DNA from 2 places in the Micromonospora sp. DH14 genome. Region 1 is predicted to be linked to the other one. Evidence: riboswitches for the same ligand, from Rfam matches in the RefSeq annotation. Region 1 holds a riboswitch; the other holds the start of a gene.
The links. A riboswitch is a leader RNA that binds a small molecule or an ion and turns the genes downstream of it on or off. The one in region 1 is predicted to bind thiamine pyrophosphate.
Positions count from the first base shown of each region.

Region 1 (10,233 bases):
TCAGCCACACCCTGGAGGCCCGGCGTGGTCCCTCCGGGGCGACCCGGCTGCTGACCAAGGGTGCGGACCTGATCCGCCCGCAGAAGGCCAAGCGCCGCCGCATCTTCTGACCAACCCGTCTCTCCCCGGCGCCGTCCGCACCCCGTGCGGGCGGCGCCGTCGTGTCCCCCGGTGGCGAGACGACGTTGCCGGCCGACGCGCGGGTGGGCAGCGCGGTGTGCCGACGTGGGTGGTGTGCTCGTTTCGGGGTCCTGCGCAAGGGGGGCGGGTAGGGTCCGGAGGTGGTGGGACGACGGCGGTGGGGGGCGAGATGCGGGATCTCCGATTCAAGATGATCATGGCGTTGAACGCCGCCGATCTGGGCGACCCGATCTGCGAGCAGGTGGCCGAGATCTGCGCCGAGATCGCCGAGCAGCACTGCGCCGAGTTCGGCCACACACCGCAGCTGCGCAGCGGTGAGATCGCCGAACTGGCCATCGGTGAACCGGCCCTGAGCTGGGCGCCGTCGACCCCCGACTCCGGGCAGCGTGCCTGGTGACCGCACCCGCGCCCGCCGTCGACGTCCGCCGGGCCGACGATCGCTTCGCCACCCGGATCTCCTGGCTGGACTCCAAGCACTCCTTCTCGTTCTCCCGGCACTACGACCCGGCCAACACCCACCACGGCCTGCTGCTGGTCAACAACGACGACGTGGTCCGGCCGGGGGCCGGCTTCGAGACCCACCCGCACCAGGACATGGAGATCGTGACCTGGGTGCTGCGCGGCTCGCTCGTGCACCAGGACTCGACCGGGCACTCCGGGGTGATCTACCCGGGTCTGGCGCAGCGGATGAGCGCCGGCACGGGCATCCTGCACTCGGAGAAGAACGACGCCTGGCGGCTGAACAACCAGGAGCCGCACAGCGACCCGGTGCACTTCGTGCAGATGTGGGTGCTCCCCGACGAGCAGGGCGTCGACCCCGGCTACGAGCAGCTGGAGATCGAGGACGAGCTGCTGCGCGGCGGTCTGGTGCCGATCGCCTCCGGGATGGACCGCTACGACGGTGCGTCCGCGATCCGCATCCGCAACCGGTACGCGACCCTGCACGCCGCCCGTCTCGCACCCGGCGACGAGGTCACCATCCCCGACGCGCCCTATGTGCACCTCTACGTGCCCAACGGCACCGTGACGCTGGAGGGCAGCGGCCCGCTCGGCACCGGCGACGCCGCCCGGCTCACCATGACCGGCGGCCGACGGGTCACCGCCGACGAACCGGCCGAGATCCTCGTCTGGGAGATGCACGCCACGGTCGCCTGACCCGCCCCCACCCCGCCCCCACCCGCTCCCGCCCCGCCCCGCTCTCGCCCCCGCCCCGTCGATCATGAGGTTGTGGTGGGTGACAAAGCGCCCTCCCGGCCCCAAGCCGGGCACCACAACTCCTTGATCGACGAAGCCGGGCTGTCTCCGCTCTGGGATCTTGCGCCAAATGGCCGTGGTGGGCGCCCAACCTGGGTGGCCCCCACCGCCCGAATCGAGCACGGTGCGGGCGCGGGGGCGCCTGGCCGGCTACGCCGGGGACTCGGTGCGGTCGCCGGCCCAGGTGGTGTGGAACGAGCCGTCGCGGTCCACCCGCTGGTAGGTGTGTGCGCCGAAGTTGTCCCGCAGACCCTGGATCAGCGCCGCGGGCAGCCGCTCGGCGCGCAACGCGTCGAAGTACGCCAACGACGACGAGAACGCGGGCGTCGGCACCCCGGCCCGGGTCGCGTCGCCCACCACCCGTCGCCAGCTCGGCACACCGGCGCTGACCGCCTCGGCGAAGTACGGGGCCACCAGCAGCGTCGGCAGGTCCGGCTGCTGGTCGTACGCCTCGCGGATCCGGTTGAGGAAACGGGCCCGGATGATGCAGCCGCCCCGCCAGATCGTCGCGGTGCCCCCGAGGTCGATGTCCCAGTTGTATTCCTGGCTGCCCGCGCGGATGTGGTCGAAGCCCTGCGCGTACGCGACGATCTTGGAAGCGAGCAGCGCCCGGCGGACGTCCTCGATGAAGGTCTCCCGGTCGGTGACCTGCCACTTCTCACCCGCGTCGGGGAACGCCCGGCGGGCCGCCTCACGCTGGTCGACGTGCCCGGAGAGCGAGCGGGCGAAGGTCGCCTCGGCGATCCCGGTGATCGGGATGCCCAGGTCCAGCGCGCTCTGCACCGTCCACCGACCGGTGCCCTTCTGCTCGGCCCGGTCCTGCACGATGTCCACGAAGGACCGGCCGGTCGCCGCGTCCGTGTGCGCCAGCACGTCGGCGGTGATCTCGATGAGGAACGACTCCAACTCGCCGTTGTTCCACTCCCGGAAGATCTCCGCGATCTCGGCCGGCGTCGCGTCCAGGCCGGCCCGGAGCAGGTCGTACGCCTCGGCGATGAGCTGCATGTCGGCGTACTCGATGCCGTTGTGCACCATCTTGACGAAGTGCCCGGCGCCGTCCGGCCCGACGTGCGTGCAGCACGGCACGCCGTCCACCTGGGCGGCGATCTTCTCGAACATCGGCCCGAGCTTCGCGTACGACTCGGCGGAACCGCCCGGCATGATGCTCGGCCCGCGCAGCGCGCCCTCCTCGCCGCCGGAGACACCGGTGCCGCTGAAGTGCAGCCCCTGCGCCCGCAGCGCCTCCTCACGGCGACGGGTGTCCGCGAAGTGGGCGTTGCCGCAGTCGACGATGATGTCGCCCTCGTCGAGCAGCGGCACCAACTCGTCGATCACCGCGTCGGTGGGCGCGCCGGCCTTCACCATCACGATGACAGCGCGGGGCCGCTCCAGTGACGCCACGAAATCAGCCATCGTCTCGCCCGGCACGAACGTGCCCTCGTCGCCGTGCTCGGCGACCAGGCTGCGGGTGCGCTCCGGCGAGCGGTTGTGCACTGCCACCGTGAAGCCGTTGCGAGCCAGGTTGCGGGCCACATTGCGACCCATCACCGCCAGCCCGGTCACCCCGATTTGAGCCCTCGCCTGATCAGCCATCCGTGCCGCCACCTCTCGTCACACCACTATCAGCGTTTGGAAACTTACCGTGATGTGAGCCGATACGGACCAGTGACCGACGTCGCGTTACTGCACGTAATGTGGAAGATGACGCTGGCGGTTTCGACGCCCGACGATGGTCGGCGAGCCCCGCGCAGGGAAACCTGTCGTCATTGCCCGCCGCGCGCGTCAGCCTTCGGCGAGACGGGCTTCGATACGGGCGATCTTCCCGGTGAGGGCGTCGGTGACCCCGGGCCGGACGTCGGCCTTCAGCACCACGCTCACCCGGGGTGCCCGCGCGGCGACCACGTCGACCGCCTGCTTCACCACCGCCATCACCTCGTCCCACTCGCCCTCGACGGTGGTGAACATGGCATCGGTCCGATTGGGCAGGCCGGACGCGCGGACCACCCGAACCGCCTCAGCGACCAGGTCACCCACCGAATCGTCACCGCCGAGCGGGGTGATCGAGAACGCGATCAGCATGTGCCGATGGTGCCAGGAAAAACGGATGCGCGCCGGTGCGGCGGCGGCTACGGTACGGACATGCGTAACTGACGCCCCACTTCCGAGCCGGCCCGCCGTCCCGCGTCGCGGTCCGTGCGCTCCCGGGCGTCCCGCATCCCCCTCCCCGCCGTTCGGCGGCGACGGTCCTGCCCGACACCGGTGAGCAGTCCCTTCCCCACTCGACCGTCGCGCGACGGCGGTCACCAGCCGATCCGACCGACCGCCGCAGCGCGGGACCGGCCGTGCCGGTCGGCGCAGAAGGAGGCCCGGATGCCTGCCAGGCGTAACCCGAAGAAGACCCGTACCCCCGGCGCGACGCCGCTCGGCGTCGACCCGGCGGCCGGCCACGGCCCGCTGCCACCCGCTCTGCCGTCCCGCGACCCGTCCCTGCCGGCGGCGCTGGTGGAGCCCGGAGCGCTGGTCGAGCCGGCGGCGCTGGTGGAGCCCGGAGCGCTGGTCGAGCCGGCGGCGCTGGTGAAGCCCGGAGCGCTGGTCGAGCCGGCGGCGCTGGTGGAGGTGGCGCAGCCGGCGGTGTCGGCGGCCGTCCCAGCCGAGGTGGTGCTGCCGGTCGACCTGCCGGACGCGGTCGACGTGCCGAAGGTCGACGTGCCGGTGGTTGTCGACGCGCCGAAGATGGCAGACCTGCCGAAGCCAACCGGGCGACCGAAGGCACCGACGGCCGGCCCACCGCAGGGCGGCGGCAACCGCTCCGGCGGCGGCCGCAGCCAACAGGCCGGCCAAGCCCGCCGCTACGCCTTCCGCCGCAGCTGACCACCCCACCCCACGCACCCACCCATCCACCCCGCCCCGGCCCACCCCACCCACCCCGCCGATCCTGCACTTTCTGTCCTCGCATAACCGGCATACCGGGATGAAACAACGACAGGGAATCGCAAGATCGACGGGGGCGGCGGGGCTGGGCCGGGCGGGGGTTGCGGCGGGGCGTGGGTGGTGGGTGGTGACAACAACATCAGGGATGTAGTGGTCTCCGTCGGCAGCGAGGCCACTACATCCCTGATGTTGTGCGGATCTTGCCGGCAGGTGCCAGCGCCGGGCGTCAGCGCCGGGAGCCAGCGCCGGGCGGCACGGACGGCGCGGGCGGTGCGCGGCGGATGGGGTCAGCTGATCAGGGGGCGGAAGGTGCCCAGGAGGATGCTGGTGGTCAGGGCTGCTGAGGCGAGCACGACGGCGCCGGCGATGAGGAGCGCGTCGGCGCGGGTGAAGTGCTGCCGGCGGGCGACGGTACGGGGGGCGCCGGCGTCGAAGCCGCGCGCGTCCATCGCCACGGCCAGCCGGGTGCCTCGACGGATCGCCCCTACCAGCAGCGCGAACGCGGTGGAGGTGAAGAGCCGCAGCTTCGCCACCGGATTGCGTCCCGCGTCGACGCCGCGCGCACGCCGAGCCATGCTGATCATCTGCCACTCCTGGCCGAGCAGCGGCACCAGCCGGAACGCGGCCAGCGCCCCGATGGCGAACCGGGCCGGCGCCTTCGCGTTCTGGATCAACGCGTCGGCCAGGTCGGTGGGGTCGGTGGTCGCGAAAACGATCACGCCGGGCAGCGCCACCGCGAACACCCGCAGCACGAGGCCGAGCGCGGTGAGCAGCACACCGGTGCTCACCAGCACCGGCCCCGCGTCCAGCAGGACCCGACCGGACCGGTCGGCGGCGAACAGCACCAGGGTGACCAGGATGCCGGCGGCGCTGAGCAGCAGGGGCCAGGCCCGTCGGGCCAGTACCCGGTAGCGGATGCCGAACAGCGGCAGGACGGCCAGTTCGAGGGCGATGGCGATCGCCGGGGCGACCGGGTCCAGGGTGGCCAGCAGGATGAACGAGAAGGCGAGCGCGGCGGCGACCTTCGCCACCGGGTTGCGGCGGGCCAACGGCGCGTCCGGCGCGGCGACCGGCTCGATGCTGATCATCGGTGGTCGTCCGGGGCGCGGTGCAGGGTGACGGTGCGGTCGGCGAGCGCGGCGACGAAGTCCGCGTCGTGGGTGACGGTGACCACCCCGTGGCCGGCGTCGCGCAGGTCGGCGAAGAGGTCGACCAACTCCCGCCAGGTCCGCCGGTCCTGGCCGAAGGTGGGTTCGTCGCAGATCAACAGGCGGGGCGCGGTGGCCAGGGCGGTCGCCACGCTCAGTCGCCGCGCCTCACCACCGGAGAGGGTGTACGGGTTGGCGGCGGCGAGCCGGGCCAGCCGCAGCCGTTCCAGGAGCCCGGCCACGGTCTCGTTGACCACCGCCTCGGGTTGACCGGTGCGGCGTGGGCCGAGCGCCAGCTCGTCGAAGACGGTGCTGGTGACGAACTGGTGTTCCGGATCCTGGAAGACCGACCCGATCCGCCGGGCCAGCGCGGGGGCCGGCCAGCGGTGCGGGGGAGTGCGGTGGTCCGGCCCGGCCAGTTCGACGGACGCGGTGACCCGCCCACTGCCCGGCCGGAGCAGACCGCCGAGCAGCAACGCCAGGGTGGACTTGCCGGCACCGTTGGGTCCGCGTACGGCGAGTGCCTCACCGGCGCGTACCGACAGGTTGGTGTGGCCCAGCCGGGGTGGCAGGCCGACCTGGTCGGCGGTGAGCAACAGCTCCCCTGGCCCGGCGGTGGCGGCCCGGGGCGTGATGGGGTGACCGGGCACCCAGACGCCCTCGGCGGCGAGGGCGCCGCCGAGGGCGGCGAAGACCGCATCGGGGGTGCCGTCCGCGCGGACGCCGCCCCCCGGTTCCAGAACGACCACCCGGTCGACCAGTGGCAACGCCTCGGCGACCCGGTGCTCGACCAGGATCAGCGTGGTGTCGGCGTCCAGCGCGCCGGCCACCGCGTGCCGGACCAGGTCCGCCCCGGCCGGGTCGAGGTTGGCGGTCGGCTCGTCGAGGAGGAGTAGGGCGGGGCGCAGGGCCAGCGCGCCGGCCAGGGCGAGGCGTTGCTGCTCGCCGCCGGAGAGCGCCGCGGTGCGGCGGTCCCGGGGGTACGGGAAGCCCACCCGGTGCAGGGCCTCGTCGACCCGGGGCCAGATCTCGTCGGCAGGTACCCCCCGGTTTTCCAGCCCGAACGCGACGTCGTCGCCGCAGCGGGCCATCACCAGTTGGGTCTCCGGGTCCTGGAAGACGACGCCGACCCGTTCCCGCCCCTTGCGCGGGTCGAGCCCGTCGATCTCGACGGTGCCCTCCTGCTCGCCGGAGTCGTCGGGAAGCAGCCCGGCCAGCGCGCTGAGCAGGGTGCTCTTGCCGGCCCCCGAGGGCCCGAGCAGCAGCACCCGTTCCCCGACCTCGATCCGCAGGTCGACCCCGCGAAGCGCCCAGGCTCGCCGCCCGGCGTGCCGCCACCCGAACCCCCGCAACACCACAGCGCCCACCGAACCCCCACCCTTCCGCCCCACCCCACCCCACCCCCGGCCGATTGATCATGAGGTTGACGGGGGTTTCAAAGATCCATTCCACCGCCAACCTCATGATCAACGAGGATTGGCGCGGCGCGGGTGGGGATCAGACCAGGGCGCGGTCTCGGCCTACCGGGAAGCGGTCCAGGACACCGGTGTTGGCCAGGGCCTTGGTGAGCAGCCAGCCGCCCGCGCCGGCGATCACGGTGGCGCTGACGACGGTGAGCAGCGCGTACGGGATGCGGTAGTCGGCCAGCGCGTAGTCGACGTTCCAGACGAAGAAGTCGAACAGCGCGGCGCTGAGACCGGTCAGCGCGCCGGCGAGCACCGCTGTCGGCAGCCGGAACGACCGGTACCGGAAGGCGGCGAAGGCCAGCTCGGCGCCGATGCCCTGCACGATTCCCTGCGGGATCACCGTGCCGGCCCACTGGCTGCCCAGGAGCGCGGACAGGACCGCGGCCACGGTCTCGCAGTAGAGCGCGGCGCCGGGCTTGCGGATGACCAGCCCACCGATCACCGCCGGCATCAACCAGACGCCGTAGAGCAGCGTCTGCGCCGGCGGGAAGAAGGCGAACGCGCCCTCGGTGGCGCTCCAGACCAGGCCCCAGGCCCAGAAGATGACGCCGAAGGCGACCGCGATCACCGAGGCGACCACGATGTCGATGGTGCGCCAACGGTTGGTGGTGTTGTCCATGATTGCTCCCAGTTCAACGAAGAGAACCAGGAGAAGACGCACGCCGCGTCCGGTGGCACCGGACTGCGGCGCGGCTGGAGGTCGACCGAACTCCCTGCGCTGGCATTACCCAGATCAGGTTCGAGGGTCTGCGGGCGTACCCGCACTCTCAGCGCTGTGCGCTCCCCTGTCGGATATGAAGTTGTCTCGGTGACGCTAACACCGACCCGGGTCGTGGGCCCAGCAGGGCATGCGCCTGACCTGCGGGAGCGGCCGGCCCACCGCCTTCTGGGTACGCTTCCGATCATGCGGGTTGATGCGCGAGGCCTCACGTTCGACGTGACAGTCGACGGTCCACCGGACGGCGTACCCGTCCTGCTGCTGCACGGTTTCCCTCAGCACAGCGGTGAGTGGGACGACGTGGTGCCGAGGCTGCACACGGGTGGGCTGCGCACGTACGCACTGGACCAGCGCGGCTACTCGCCCGGTGCCCGGCCTTCTGCGGTGGCCGACTACCGCATCCCCGAACTCGTCGCCGACGTGGTGGCGGTGCTCGACGCGCTGGAGTTGGACGCCGTGCACCTGGTCGGCCACGACTGGGGCGCGGTGGTGGCGTGGGCGGTCGCCGCCCGGCACCCCGACCGGGTGCACACGCTGACCGCGGTGTCCGTGCCGCATCCGGCGGCCATGGCGCACGCCCTGAGCACCGACAGCGGACAGAAGGCCCGCTCGTCGTACATGGCGTTGTTCCGCAAGCCGGACAAGGCGGAGAAGGTGCTGCTGGCGTGGCACGCCGCCGCGCTGCGCAAGCTGCTCGGCGGGGTGGGCGACGCGTCCCGGGTGAACAGGTACGCCGACCCGATGCGCGAGCCGGGGGCGCTCACGGCGGCCCTGAACTGGTACCGGGCGATGTCCCGCGCCGACCTGGCCGGCGTCGGCCCGGTCACGGTGCCCACCACGTACGTCTGGAGTGACCGGGACGTCGCCATCGGCCGGACCGCCGCCGAGGCGTGCGCGCCGAACGTCACCGGGGACTACCGCTTCGTGCAGCTGTCCGGGGTGAGTCACTGGATCCCGGACGAGGCGCCGGCCCCACTCGCCGAAGCGATCCTGGCCCGGGTCGGCTAAGTGGCAGGCAATCGAACGACGGAGGACGTATGACGGTGAGTGCCGAGGACTACCTGGCCGTGGTGACCGAGACGATCGGCCGGGTGGCCGCCAGCCAGCGGGAGGCGGTGGGGCGGGCCGCCGACCTGATCGCCGAGGCCGTCCGGGCCGACGGCGTGGTGCACGCGTTCGGCACCGGGCACTCGGAGGCCCTCGCGATGGAGATCGCCGGGCGGGCGGGTGGCCTGGTGCCGACCAACCGGATCGCGCTGCGCGACCTGGTGCTGATCGGCGGCGAACCGGCCGACCGGCTCGGCCCGCTGCTGGAACGGGACCCGGCCGTCGCGCACCGCCTCTACGAGCTGGCCCCGGTGCGCCCCACCGACGTCTTCGTGCTCGCCTCGAACTCCGGGGTCAACGGCGCGATGGTGGAGTTCGCCACGCTGGTGAAGGAGCACGGTCACGGGCTGGTGGCGATCACCTCGGCGCAGCACTCCGGCCGGATGACGTCCCGGCACCCGTCCGGGCGCAAGCTGAGCGACCTCGCCGACGTGGTGCTCGACAACGGCGCCCCGTACGGCGACGCAACGCTGCCCCTGCCCGGCGGTGGCGCGGTCGGCGCGGTCTCCTCGATCACCGCGGCGTTGCTGGCCCAGCAGGTGACGGTGGAGGTCGTGGCGCGGTTGCTGGCGGCGGGGCAACGGCCCCCGGTGTACCTGTCGGCGAACATCCCCGACGGCGACGCGCACAACAACGAGCTGGAAGCCCGGTACGCGGGCCGCATCCGACGCGGGTCCTGACGTTGCCACACGATGAACGGCCGATGTCGTGAACCTGTTTCGCGCTCGGCCGGGTGGGGCATTGGCGTTGCTGCCGGCGGCCGGGACCGCCGGCAGTAGCGTCTCACCGGAGGTAGCGCGTGTCCAAGGAGACCGAGAAGCAGCGTTGGCAGCGCAACTTCGCCGACCTGCTGCAGGAGTTGCGGGTCGCTCAGACCGGCGTTCAGATCCTCTTCGCCTTCCTGCTCACCCTGCCGTTCAGTAACGGGTTCACCAGGACCAGCGAGTTCCAACGCGACGTGTACATCGTGGCGTTGCTCGCGGCGGCCGCCGCCACCGCGATGATCATCTCGCCGGTGGCGTTCCACCGGGCGCTCTTCCGGCAGGGGCGTAAGCCGGAGCTGGTGCGGTTCGCCCACCGGATGGCCACCGGCGGTCTCGCCTTCATGCTGATCGCGATGGTCAGCGCCGTCCTGCTGATCACCGACTTCGTGTTGGACCGGCCGATCGCCTTCCTGCTCAGCGCCCTGACCGGGCTGTGGTTCCTCACGTTCTGGATGATCCTGCCGTTCGCCCGGCGCAACTGGGGTGAGGACGACATCGACGACGATGACGACGACCCGGACACGATCAACGGCCGCTGACCCGGCCGATCCGCACGCAGCGCTACCCCCGGGTAACAACCGGGGGTAGCGTGACGGTAGTCGCACACGTCGACGCAGCCGCACCGAACTTCGAGGGGGCAGCCGTGACCACGACGCAGAACGGCCGACCGGCACCGGACGGCCCCGACTCCGAAGCCACCGCCC
Region 1 covers NZ_JARVKT010000040.1:33,050-43,282, forward strand. Annotated here, with positions in the region: gene QCZ28_RS30990 (hypothetical protein) at 1-110, shown strand, start outside; gene QCZ28_RS30995 (thioredoxin reductase) at 311-538, shown strand; gene QCZ28_RS31000 (pirin-like bicupin family protein) at 535-1,296, shown strand; gene gndA (NADP-dependent phosphogluconate dehydrogenase) at 1,546-2,988, opposite strand; gene QCZ28_RS31010 (thiamine-binding protein) at 3,178-3,474, opposite strand; gene QCZ28_RS31015 (hypothetical protein) at 3,766-4,266, shown strand; gene QCZ28_RS31020 (energy-coupling factor transporter transmembrane component T) at 4,614-5,414, opposite strand; gene QCZ28_RS31025 (ABC transporter ATP-binding protein) at 5,411-6,841, opposite strand; gene QCZ28_RS31030 (ECF transporter S component) at 6,972-7,559, opposite strand; TPP riboswitch at 7,633-7,737, opposite strand; gene QCZ28_RS31035 (alpha/beta fold hydrolase) at 7,845-8,666, shown strand; gene QCZ28_RS31040 (SIS domain-containing protein) at 8,696-9,445, shown strand; gene QCZ28_RS31045 (DUF6328 family protein) at 9,565-10,068, shown strand; gene QCZ28_RS31050 (acyl-CoA dehydrogenase family protein) at 10,173-10,233, shown strand, end outside.

Region 2 (10,233 bases), on a different contig from region 1:
CCTCGGTCGCGGTGTGGCAGCCGGCGGTGTTCGGCAGCAGGCGTACGCCGCACCGGTCCAGCAGTTCCAGCAGGCCACCGGTGGAGCCCGGCGCGGTGCCCACCCGCCGCAGCGCCACTGTGACCAGCTCGGTGCCGGACGCCCGGATCGCCTGCTCCAACACGTGCAGGTTCGCGGCGCCGCCGGTGCCGAGGATCAACCGTGAGGTGAAGGTCGCCCCACCCAGCTCGAAAGGCACGCCGCTCACCCACCCTGCGCCGCGGTGAGCACCTCGACCCGGTCACCGTCGCGCAGCGTTCGGGCCGGCCAGCCGGTGCGCGGCACCACCTCGCCGTTGACCGCGACCGCCACCCCCCGTGGGTGCGGCACGATGTCGTCGACCAGGTCCGCCACTGACGCGCCGGCGGGAACGCTGCGCCCGGCCCCGTTCACCGTCAACTCCACGGGTTCCCCTCCATCGTCGGTCCAGGTCCGCCCACGACGGCACCGGTCGGGCCGAAGCGGTCCGCCCGCAAGGGCGTGAGCAGTGGGTCGGGTCCGCCGCCGAGCACCAGGTCGGCGATCAGGTCGGCGGTGATCGGGGTGAGCACGATGCCGTGCCGGTGATGCCCGGTGGCGGCCAGCACGTCCGGCCGGTCGGGCAGCGGGCCGAGGATCGGCGCGTTGTCCGGGGTGCCCGGGCGCAGCCCGGCGACCGCCTCGACCAGGTCGTACTCGGCCAGTTCGGGCAGCAGGTCGACCCCGGCGCGCAGCAGCCGCTGCACCGCGCCTGCGGTGACTGTGGTGTCCGACCGCTCCTCGACCGTCGCGCCGAGCACCACCTCGCCGTCGGCGCGGGGCACCAGGTAGACGTGCTCGCCGTCGGCGTACCCCCGGATCACGTGCCGGAAGCCCGGCGCGAGGCCGTCGGGCGCGCGGAGCCGGAGGATCTGACCCTTCACCGGCCGCACCGGCAGGCCGGTGAGCGCGGCGGCCCCGCAGCCGGCGGCGACCACCGTGACACCGGCGTCCAGATCGGACAGCCGCCGGACCGGTTGCGGCACGAGCACCACGCCGGCCCGCTGCGCGGCCGTGCGCAGCGCCGGCACCAGCAACCGGGGATCGACCTGGTGGTCGGTGGGCGCGAGCGCGCCGCCGCGCACCCGGGGGGCGAGCGCCGGTTCGCGGTCGCGCAGCTCGCTGGGGCGCAGCGGCGTCACCGGCAGGCCCAACCCCTGCTGGTACGCCCAGAGCCGGCGCGCCTCGGCCAGGTCGTCGCCGGTGAGGCCGACCATCACTGTGCCCTCGGTCCGGTAGCCGATCCCGACCCCGGTCGTCTCGGTCAGCTCGGCGGCGAACGCCGGCCAGCGCTCGGCGGACGCCACCAGCAACGCGGTCAGCTGCCGTTCGCCGAAGTACGCCTCGGCGACCGGGGAGAGCATGCCGGCGGCCACCGACGACGCCCCCGAGCCGGGTGCGGGATCGTGCACCGCCACCCGCAGCCCTCGCGCGGCGCAGCGCCAGGCGATCGCCAGCCCGATCGGCCCCGCCCCCACCACTGCCACGTCCGGCCGGACCCGGTCGCTCGACGGCGCTGACGGGAACCGGCCGGTCAGCACGTCAGGGCCTCGATCAGCGCGGCGGTCGCCCGTGCCGGGTCGGCAGCGGCGGAGACGGCACCGACCACCGCCACCCCGTACGCCCCGGCGGCCCGCAGCGCCGGCACCCGGGCGGCGGTCACTCCACCGATCGCGATGACCGGCACATCGACGGCGTCGACGACGGCGCGTACCCCGGCGGGCCCGATGGGATCCGGCAGACCGGTCTTGGTGCTGGTGGTGTGGCACGGTCCGACGCCGAGGTAGCTGGCTCCCGCCGCGACGGCCTCGCCCGCGGTGCCCGGCGCGCGGGCGGTGGCGCCCAGCACGCCGGTGGGGCCGAGCACCCGGCGGGCGGCGGCGACCGGCAGGTCGTCGGCGCCGACGTGGCCACCGGCGGCGCCCACCGCCAGCGCCACGTGCAACCGGTCGTTGACCAGGCAGGACGCCCCGTACGAGGTGCACAGCGTCAGCACCCGTCGGGCCAGGTCGTACGCCTCGCGGTCGGTGGCGGAATCCTCCACCCGGACCTGCACCACCAGCTCGGCACGGGCCGCGCTGAGGGCGGCCCGGACCACGGCGAGTGGGTCACGCCCGGGTCGGGTGTCGGTGATGAGATGCAATCGCCCCAGGGACGGCACGGCAACACTCCTCCCTGCGCCGGCATTACCCGGATCAGGTTCGACGGTCGGGGGCTGTCAGCCCCCCTCTCAGCCCGGTACACCGGGCTCCCGTGGGTTACTTGCGTGTCACCGTACGACAGATCCGCCGGACTGCCAAGGTGCCGGGTCGGCGGCGACCGGCAGGCCGGACCACATCAGAACGATCAAGATCCATGGGGCACTTCATGCGGTCCTGTTCGGAATGTCGCCCGCCGTTGCAGAACCGTTACCCGCCCGCATCTTGCCCGACATCGAGCCAGCCGAATTAATTTGTTCAGCGATTCGACAAAATGTCGGTGGGGGCACCCTGGCACGGCGTCACCACCGGCTCCATCAGGGACGGCCTTCGGCGAGCCGACTCCCGCGAGCTCTGTCACTACGACACAGGAGGCGGCGTGTCCCGTTCTCGTCGTGCCCGCGTACCCATCACCGCAACCCTGATCTCCCTGGCCATGGCCTCGACCACCCTGTTCGGCACGCCCGCCCAGGCGGCCGCCCAGGTCCCCCCACGGGATGCGAAAGCCGCAGCCCCGGTCAGCCAGGTGGCGCCGAAGGCGCCAAAGGCCGCAGCCGATCCCTACTCCGTCCTGATCTTCTCCAAGACCGCCGGCTTCCGGCACGACTCCATCCCCACCGGCATCGCCGCCATCCAACAACTCGGCGCGGCCAACGGATTCACCGTTGACAACTCCGAGGACGGCGCCGCATTCAACGACGCCAACCTGGCGAAGTACAAGGCGGTGATCTGGCTCTCCACCACCGGTGACGTGCTCAACGCCGAGCAGCAGGCGGCGTTCGAGCGCTACGTGAAGGCCGGCGGTGGTTACGTCGGCATCCACGCCGCGTCGGACACCGAGTACAGCTGGGCCTGGTACGGCGACCTGGTCGGCGCGTACTTCGCCAACCACCCGCAGAACCAGACGGCCACCGTCAAGGTGGAGGACCACGCCCACCCGTCCACCGCGGAGTTGCCGGACCGTTGGTCCCGCTTCGACGAGTGGTACAACTACCAGAGCAACCCCCGGCCGGACGTGCACGTGCTGGCCAGCCTGGACGAGAAGAGCTACACCCCCGGCGCCGGCGCGATGGGTGCCGACCACCCGGTCGCCTGGTGTCAGGACTACGACGGTGGCCGCTCCTGGTACACCGGTTTGGGGCACACCCGGGAGTCGTACGCCGAGCCCGGCTTCCTCTCCCACCTGCTCGGCGGCATCCAGAGCGCCGCCGGTGTGGTGGACGCCGACTGTGGCGCCTCGAAGACCTCCAACTTCGAGAAGGTCTCGCTGGACAGCAACACCAGCAACCCGATGGAGCTGGACATCGCCCCCGACGGGCGGGTCTTCTACATCGAGCGCGACGGTCGGGTGCAGATCATCAAGCCGGACACCGGCAACACCGTCACCGCCGTGGACCTGGACGTCTTCACCGGCAACGAGGACGGTCTGATCGGCATCCGGCTCGACCCGGGCTTCGCCACCAACAAGTGGGTGTACCTGTACTACGCCCCGAACGACGGGGTCACCCGCAACCTGCTGTCCCGGTTCACGGTGACCGGTGACACCATCGACCCGGCCAGCGAGAAGCAGGTGCTGCGGGTCGACACCCAGCGCAACACCTGTTGCCACGCCGGCGGCAGCATGACCTTCGACGGCGAGGGCAACCTGTACCTGGCCACCGGCGACAACACCAACCCGTTCGAGTCGAACTCGTACTCGCCGATCGACGAGCGGGCCGGCCGCCAGGACTACGACGCGCAGCGCACCTCGGCCAACACGAACGACCTGCGCGGCAAGGTGATCCGGATCCACCCGGAGGACGACGGGACGTACACCGTTCCGGCCGGCAACCTGTTCGCGCCGGGCACCGAGAAGACCCGTCCCGAGATCTACGCGATGGGCTTCCGCAACCCGTTCCGGATCGGCACCGACCCGAAGACGAACACCCTGTACGTCGCGGACTACGGGCCGGACGCCAACTCCGACAACCCGAACCGCGGCCCTCGGGGCCTGGTCGAGTGGAACATCGTGACCCCCGGCAACTACGGCTGGCCGTACTGCACCGGGACGAACGAGGCCTACAACGACTACACGTTCCCGTCCGGCCCGAGCGGCGCGAAGTTCGACTGTGCCGCGCCGGTGAACAACTCGCCCAACAACACCGGCCTGACCAACCTCCCGCCGGTCGTCCCCGCGACCGTCGACTACGGGTACGCCGGTGACGCGCGTTACCCGGAGATCGGCGGCGGTGGCGCACCGATGGGTGGCCCGGTCTACCGCTACGACGCGGACCTCAACTCGACCCGCAAGTGGCCGGCGTACTACGACGGCAAGGCGCTGCTCGGCGAGTGGAACCAGAACAAGATGTACACCATGCAGCTGACCCCCGACGGCAAGTCGTTGGTGGACATCAACCAGCTGCTCACCGGCATGAGCATGATCCGGCCGATGGACTTCGAGTTCGGCCCCGACGGCGCGTTGTACCTGATCGAGTGGGGCAGCGGCTTCGGCGGCAACAACGACAACTCGGGCGTCTACCGGATCGACTACACCGCCGGGGACCGCGCACCGATCGCTGCGGCGTCCGCCACCCCGACCTCGGGTGCGGCACCGTTGACGGTGACCTTCTCCAGCGCCGGATCCCGGGACCCGGACGGCGGCACGCTCACCTACGCCTGGGCCTTCGGTGACGGGCAGACCTCCACCGAGGCGAACCCGACCCACACGTACGCCACGGCGGGCAACTACACCGCCCAGCTCACCGTCACCAACCCCAAGGGCCGTACCGCGGTGGCCAACGTGCCGGTCACCGTGGGCAACACGGCTCCGACGGTGACCATCGAGTTCCCGCCGGACGGCGGGTTCTTCGAGTGGGGCGACCAGGTCCGCTACTCGATCAAGGTGACCGACCCGGAGGACGGGGAGATCGACTGTGACCGGGTGAACCTCCAGGTGCTCCTGGGTCACGACGAGCACGCCCACCCGTTGGAGCAGCACACCGGCTGCACCGGCACCGTCCAGACGTCGCTCGCCTCCGGGCACGGCGCCGAGGCGAACGTCTTCGCGGTCTTCGAGGCCACCTACACCGACGACGGTGGCGCCGGCGGCGCCAGCCCGCTCACCGGTCGGGTGATCGAGGTGCTGCAGCCCAAGCGCAAGCAGGCCGAGTTCTTCACCGCCACCGGGCGGGCACCGGTGAGCACCGGCGGCGGCGACGCCGGCGTGCAGCGGGAGACCGGCGCCGACACCGCCGGCGGCGGTCAGAACATCGGGTTCATCGAGGACGGCGACTGGTGGTCGCTCGCCCCGGCGGACCTGACGAACATCACCGAGATCCGGTTCCGGGCCGCCTCCGCCGCCGCTGGCGGTCGGATCGAGGTCCGCGCCGGTGCGGTTGACGGACCGGTGGTCGCCACGGCCACCGTGCCGGCGACCGGCGCGTGGCAGACGTACACGGACGTGAGCGCACCGGTCACCGGCGCCGCGAGCGGCTCGCTGTACTTCCTCGCCCGCGACCCGAACGGCGGATCGGGTTCGCTGTTCAACGTCAACTGGATGGACTTCGTCGGCCGCGGTGTCACCGAGAACGCGCCGCCGGTGGTCAGCGCCACGGCCACCCCGGCCACCGGCACCGCACCGGTCACCGTCGCCTTCGACGGCACGGCCACCGACGCCGAGGGCGACACCCCGCTGACGTACGCCTGGGACTTCGGTGACGGCGGCACGGCGACCACCCTGGACGCCAGCCACACCTACACCAGCGCGGGCACCTTCACGGCCACCCTCACGGTGACCGACAGCAAGGGCGCCAAGTCGTACGCCACGGTGCCGGTGCGGGTCGACGCGCCGGACACGTCCTGCTTCGGGGCGCGTTCGGACGACTTCAACGGCAACACGCTCGACAAGGACCGCTGGACCAGCGTGATCCGGGAGAACCAGCTCTACTCGCTCAGTGATGGCGCACTGCGGCTGCCCACCGGCGTGGGTGACCTCTACGGCGCACGCAACGACGCCACCAACCTGGTGCTCCAGGCGGCTCCGACCGGCGCGTGGGAGATGACCACCAAGGTCACCCTGCCGGTGACGGCCAACTACCAGCAGGCCGGCCTGCTGGTGTACGGCGACGACGACAACTACGCCAAGCTGGACCTGCTGTACAACGGCAGCCGGCGGGTGGAGTTCATCCGGGAGACGGCGGGCACGCCGCGCAACGAGTCCGCCGACGCCACCAACGCACCGGCGGGTGACACCGTGTACCTGCGGGTCACCAGCGACGGGACGAACCTGACCGCGTCCGTTTCGAGCGACGGCCAGACGTTCACCCCGGTCGGCCGTTCGGCCGCGCTCGCCGGCATCACCAACCCGCGGATCGGGGTCTTCGCGCTCAACGGTGGCACCGCGGCACCGGTTGTCGAGGCGGCCTTCGACTCGTTCCAGGTGACGCCGGACGCCCCGGCCGGGCCGGTCGACCCGTCGGACGAGTTCAACGGCACCACGCTGGACAAGTGCCGGTGGGACGCGATCCTGCGGGAGGACCCGACCGGTTACCGGGTCACCGGTGGCGCGTTGCGGATCGACGTGCCCAACGGTGACATCTACGGCACCGACAACACCGGGCCGAAGAACTTCATCCTTCAGACCGCGCCGTCGGGCGACTGGACCCTGGAGACGAAGGTCGACGGCAGTCTGCTGAACGAGCAGTACCAGCAGGCCGGTCTGCTCGTGCAGGCCGACGACGACAACTACCTGAAGTTCGACTTCATCGCGGACAACCAGGCCGGCTCGGCGGTGACGCGGCGGATCGAGTTCCGCAGCGAGATCGCCGGTGCGGTGCAGAACCCGCAGCCGGAGGTGACCAACCTGACCAGCGCCGTCTGGCACCTGCGGTTGGCGCGCGTCGGCAACACGTTCACCGCGTCGTACTCGGCGGACGGGACGTCCTGGACCGCGTTGGAGGCGCTGACCAACACCGCGGTGGGTGCCACCCCGAAGGTGGGGCTGTTCACCCTCGGTGCCAACCAGACGGCGTCGAAGACCGCCTCGTTCGACTACTTCCGGCTCAGCACGGAGGTGGCCGACGAGGCCGCACCGGTGACCACCTCGGCGGTTTCCGGCACCCCGACCGACGGGTGGTACACCGGACCGGTGACGATCACGCTCACCGGCGCCGACGAGGCCGGCGGTAGCGGGCTCGCCAGCACCGAGTACCAGCTGGACGGGGCCACCACCTGGACGGCGTACACCGCTCCGGTGGCGGTCAGCGGGGACGGCGAGCACGAGCTCCGGTTCCGCTCGACGGACAAGGCAGGCAACGTGGAGGCGACCAAGACCGTCTCGGTCAAGATCGACGCCACCGCGCCGGTGACCACTGCGACGTTCGCTCCGGCGAACGACGCCGGCTGGCACAACGGGACCATCCCGGTCGTGCTGGCCTCCACCGACGCCGGTTCCGGCGTCAAGACGGTGGAGTGGTCGTTGGACGGTGGCGCGTGGACGCCGTACACGACGCCGGTCGAGGTGACCGGTGACGGGCAGCACGAGCTGCTGTACCGCTCGACCGACAAGGCGGGCAACGCCGAGACGCTCAAGTCGGCGGTCTTGAAGATCGACGGCACCAAGCCGACACTGCTGGTCTCCGGTCTCGCCGACGGCCAGCTCTACGGTGACAGCCAGGACGTTCGAGTGTCCTGGCAGGCCGTCGACCCGACCTCGGGCATCGCGACCGTGGTCGGCCAGCTCGACGGCCAGGCGTACGCCAGCGGCACGCTGCAGGCCATGTACGACCTGTCGCTCGGCCTGCACGAGCTGACCGTGACCGCGACCGACAAGGCGGGCAACAAGACCACCTCGACGGTCCGGTTCTTCGTCACCACCTCGTTCCGGGACATGCAGAGTCTGCTGGACCGGTTCAAGGCGACGGGGCGGCTCTCGACCAAGGCGCACAAGCAGCTGTCGAACAAGCTCGACGCTGTGCGGGCGTCCGAGGCGGCCGGCGACGACAAGGCGGCCGTACGGCAGCTGACCGCGTTCCGGACGCTCGCCTCTGACACCACCCTGGTGCCCGAGGCGGAGGTCCGGGACGTCCTGATCCGGGACGCCGACGCCATGATCGTTCGGCTCGGCGGCGCGGCCAGCAAGGCCGGGGTCAAGGCGAACGACGGCGACTCGGTCAAGGGCACCGGACGGCTCGGTGGTGACGCCACCCGGCTGGCACCCGGTCGCCAGCTCTGATCCGACGAGGCCCCTCCCCGGCGCTACGGCGTCGGGGAGGGGCCTCCCTCATCGGTAGGGAGGGGATGTCCGTGACGGGTATCCGCAAGGTGTTGGCCGCCGGGTCCGTCGGACTGGCCCTGACCCTGTTCGCCGCCGCCCCAGCGGCGCACGCCGCGCAGGCGACGCAGGCCGCGCAGGCGACGCAGGCCGCGCAGGCCGCGCAGGCTGCTCCGGCGGGGCAGGCGGCCCGGGTGGCGCAGGCCGCCCCAGCGGCGCAAGCCGCTCCGGCGGCCCGGGCGGCGCAGGCCGACAAGCTCAAGCTCACGGTGGCCGGCGACGGCGCTCAGGGCGTCACCATCCAGGCCAGCTACACCGATGGCCGCCGGCTGGAACAGGTGGTGCGGCTGGTCCTCACCGCCACCGGCCCCGACGGGCAGAAGGTCGGGCCGGTGCAGTTGGAACCGCAGCCCGAGGGGCACGGCTTCTACAGCAGCGGCCCGGTGCTCTCCACCGGCACCTGGAAGGTGACGGTGAACTCCCCCGCCCCGTTGGCGGGCAAGGCCACCGCCACGGTGCAGGCCCGGGCGGCGCAGTCACCACCGGCGCCCGAGCCGGTCGCGGTGACCAAGCCAACGGACGGGGCAGGCGGGGCGGGCGCCGGCTGGTGGCCGTTCGCGGCGGCCGGCCTGGTCCTCGTCGCCGCGGCAATGGGGGTGGCCATGCTGTTCGGCCGCCGCCGCACCAACTGACGAAGACGATCTCGCCGCCGCACCGACGGAGCACCACGATCTCGCCGGGGCACCGACAGACCACGACGATCTCGCCGGCGCGGCCGACTGACCGACACTGACGACGAAACGGGCCGGGCCGCAACCAGCGGCCCGGCCCATCGTCATCTCACCCACCGAACCGGGGTTGGTCGGTCACCGCCAGCCCGCGCAGGCGTCACCTGGCCGCCCCGCCGGTCATGATCGACTCGACTTTCATGAAACCGCGCCTTCCCCGGCCCCAGGTCACCCCGACTTCCAGGAACACGAGTGGATCAGGGCGCCGCGCCGGCCGCACCGCCCCGAGCCCAGCCGCACCGCGAGCCAGGCCGCACCGCGAGCCAGGCCGCACCGCTCAGAGGATGGCGCGCAGCGCCGCCAGGTCGTCGTCGCTGGGCTCCCAGGTGCCGGCGGCGGCGTTGGCGCGTACCTGCTCGGGCGTGGTGGCACCGGCGATCACCGAGGTCACCGCCGGCTGGGCGGCCAGCCCACCGATCGCCACCTGGAGCATGCTCAGACCCCGCTCGGCCGCGTACGCCTCGATCGCCTCGATGGTGTCCCAGTCGGCCGCGGCGAGCCGCTCGGCGTACCGGCCACCGCCGGAGAGCCGGCTGCCGGCCGGGGGCTGCTCGCTGCGCTTGTACTTGCCGGTCAGCAGGCCGTTGGCGAGCGGGAAGAACGGCAGCATGCCGAGGCCGAACCGCTCGCACGCCGGGATCACCTCGGCCTCCACCGAGCGCTCCACCAGGCTGTAGTGGTTCTGCGCGCTGATGAAGCGCGACCGACCGTTGGACGAGGCGACCCAGTCCGCGTCGGCGATCTGCCAGCCGGCGAAGTTGGAGTTGCCCAGGTAACGCACCTTGCCGTCGCGGACCAGGTCGTCCAGGGCGGCGAGGGTCTCGTCGATCGGGGTGCCCGGGTCGGGCTCGTGCATCTGGTACAGGTCGATGTGGTCGGTGCCGAGCCGGCGCAGCGACGCCTCCACCGCACGGGCGATGTAGCGCCGTGCACCCCGCGC
Region 2 covers NZ_JARVKT010000043.1:37,290-47,522, reverse strand. Annotated here, with positions in the region: gene QCZ28_RS31835 (thiazole synthase) at 1-247, opposite strand, end outside; gene thiS (sulfur carrier protein ThiS) at 244-444, opposite strand; gene thiO (glycine oxidase ThiO) at 435-1,595, opposite strand; gene thiE (thiamine phosphate synthase) at 1,592-2,218, opposite strand; TPP riboswitch at 2,213-2,322, opposite strand; gene QCZ28_RS31815 (ThuA domain-containing protein) at 2,635-8,466, shown strand; gene QCZ28_RS31810 (hypothetical protein) at 8,538-9,197, shown strand; gene QCZ28_RS31805 (aldo/keto reductase) at 9,571-10,233, opposite strand, start outside.
Region 2: linked by a shared signal. The riboswitch ahead of thiE (thiamine phosphate synthase) and the one ahead of QCZ28_RS31030 (ECF transporter S component) in region 1 are both predicted to bind thiamine pyrophosphate.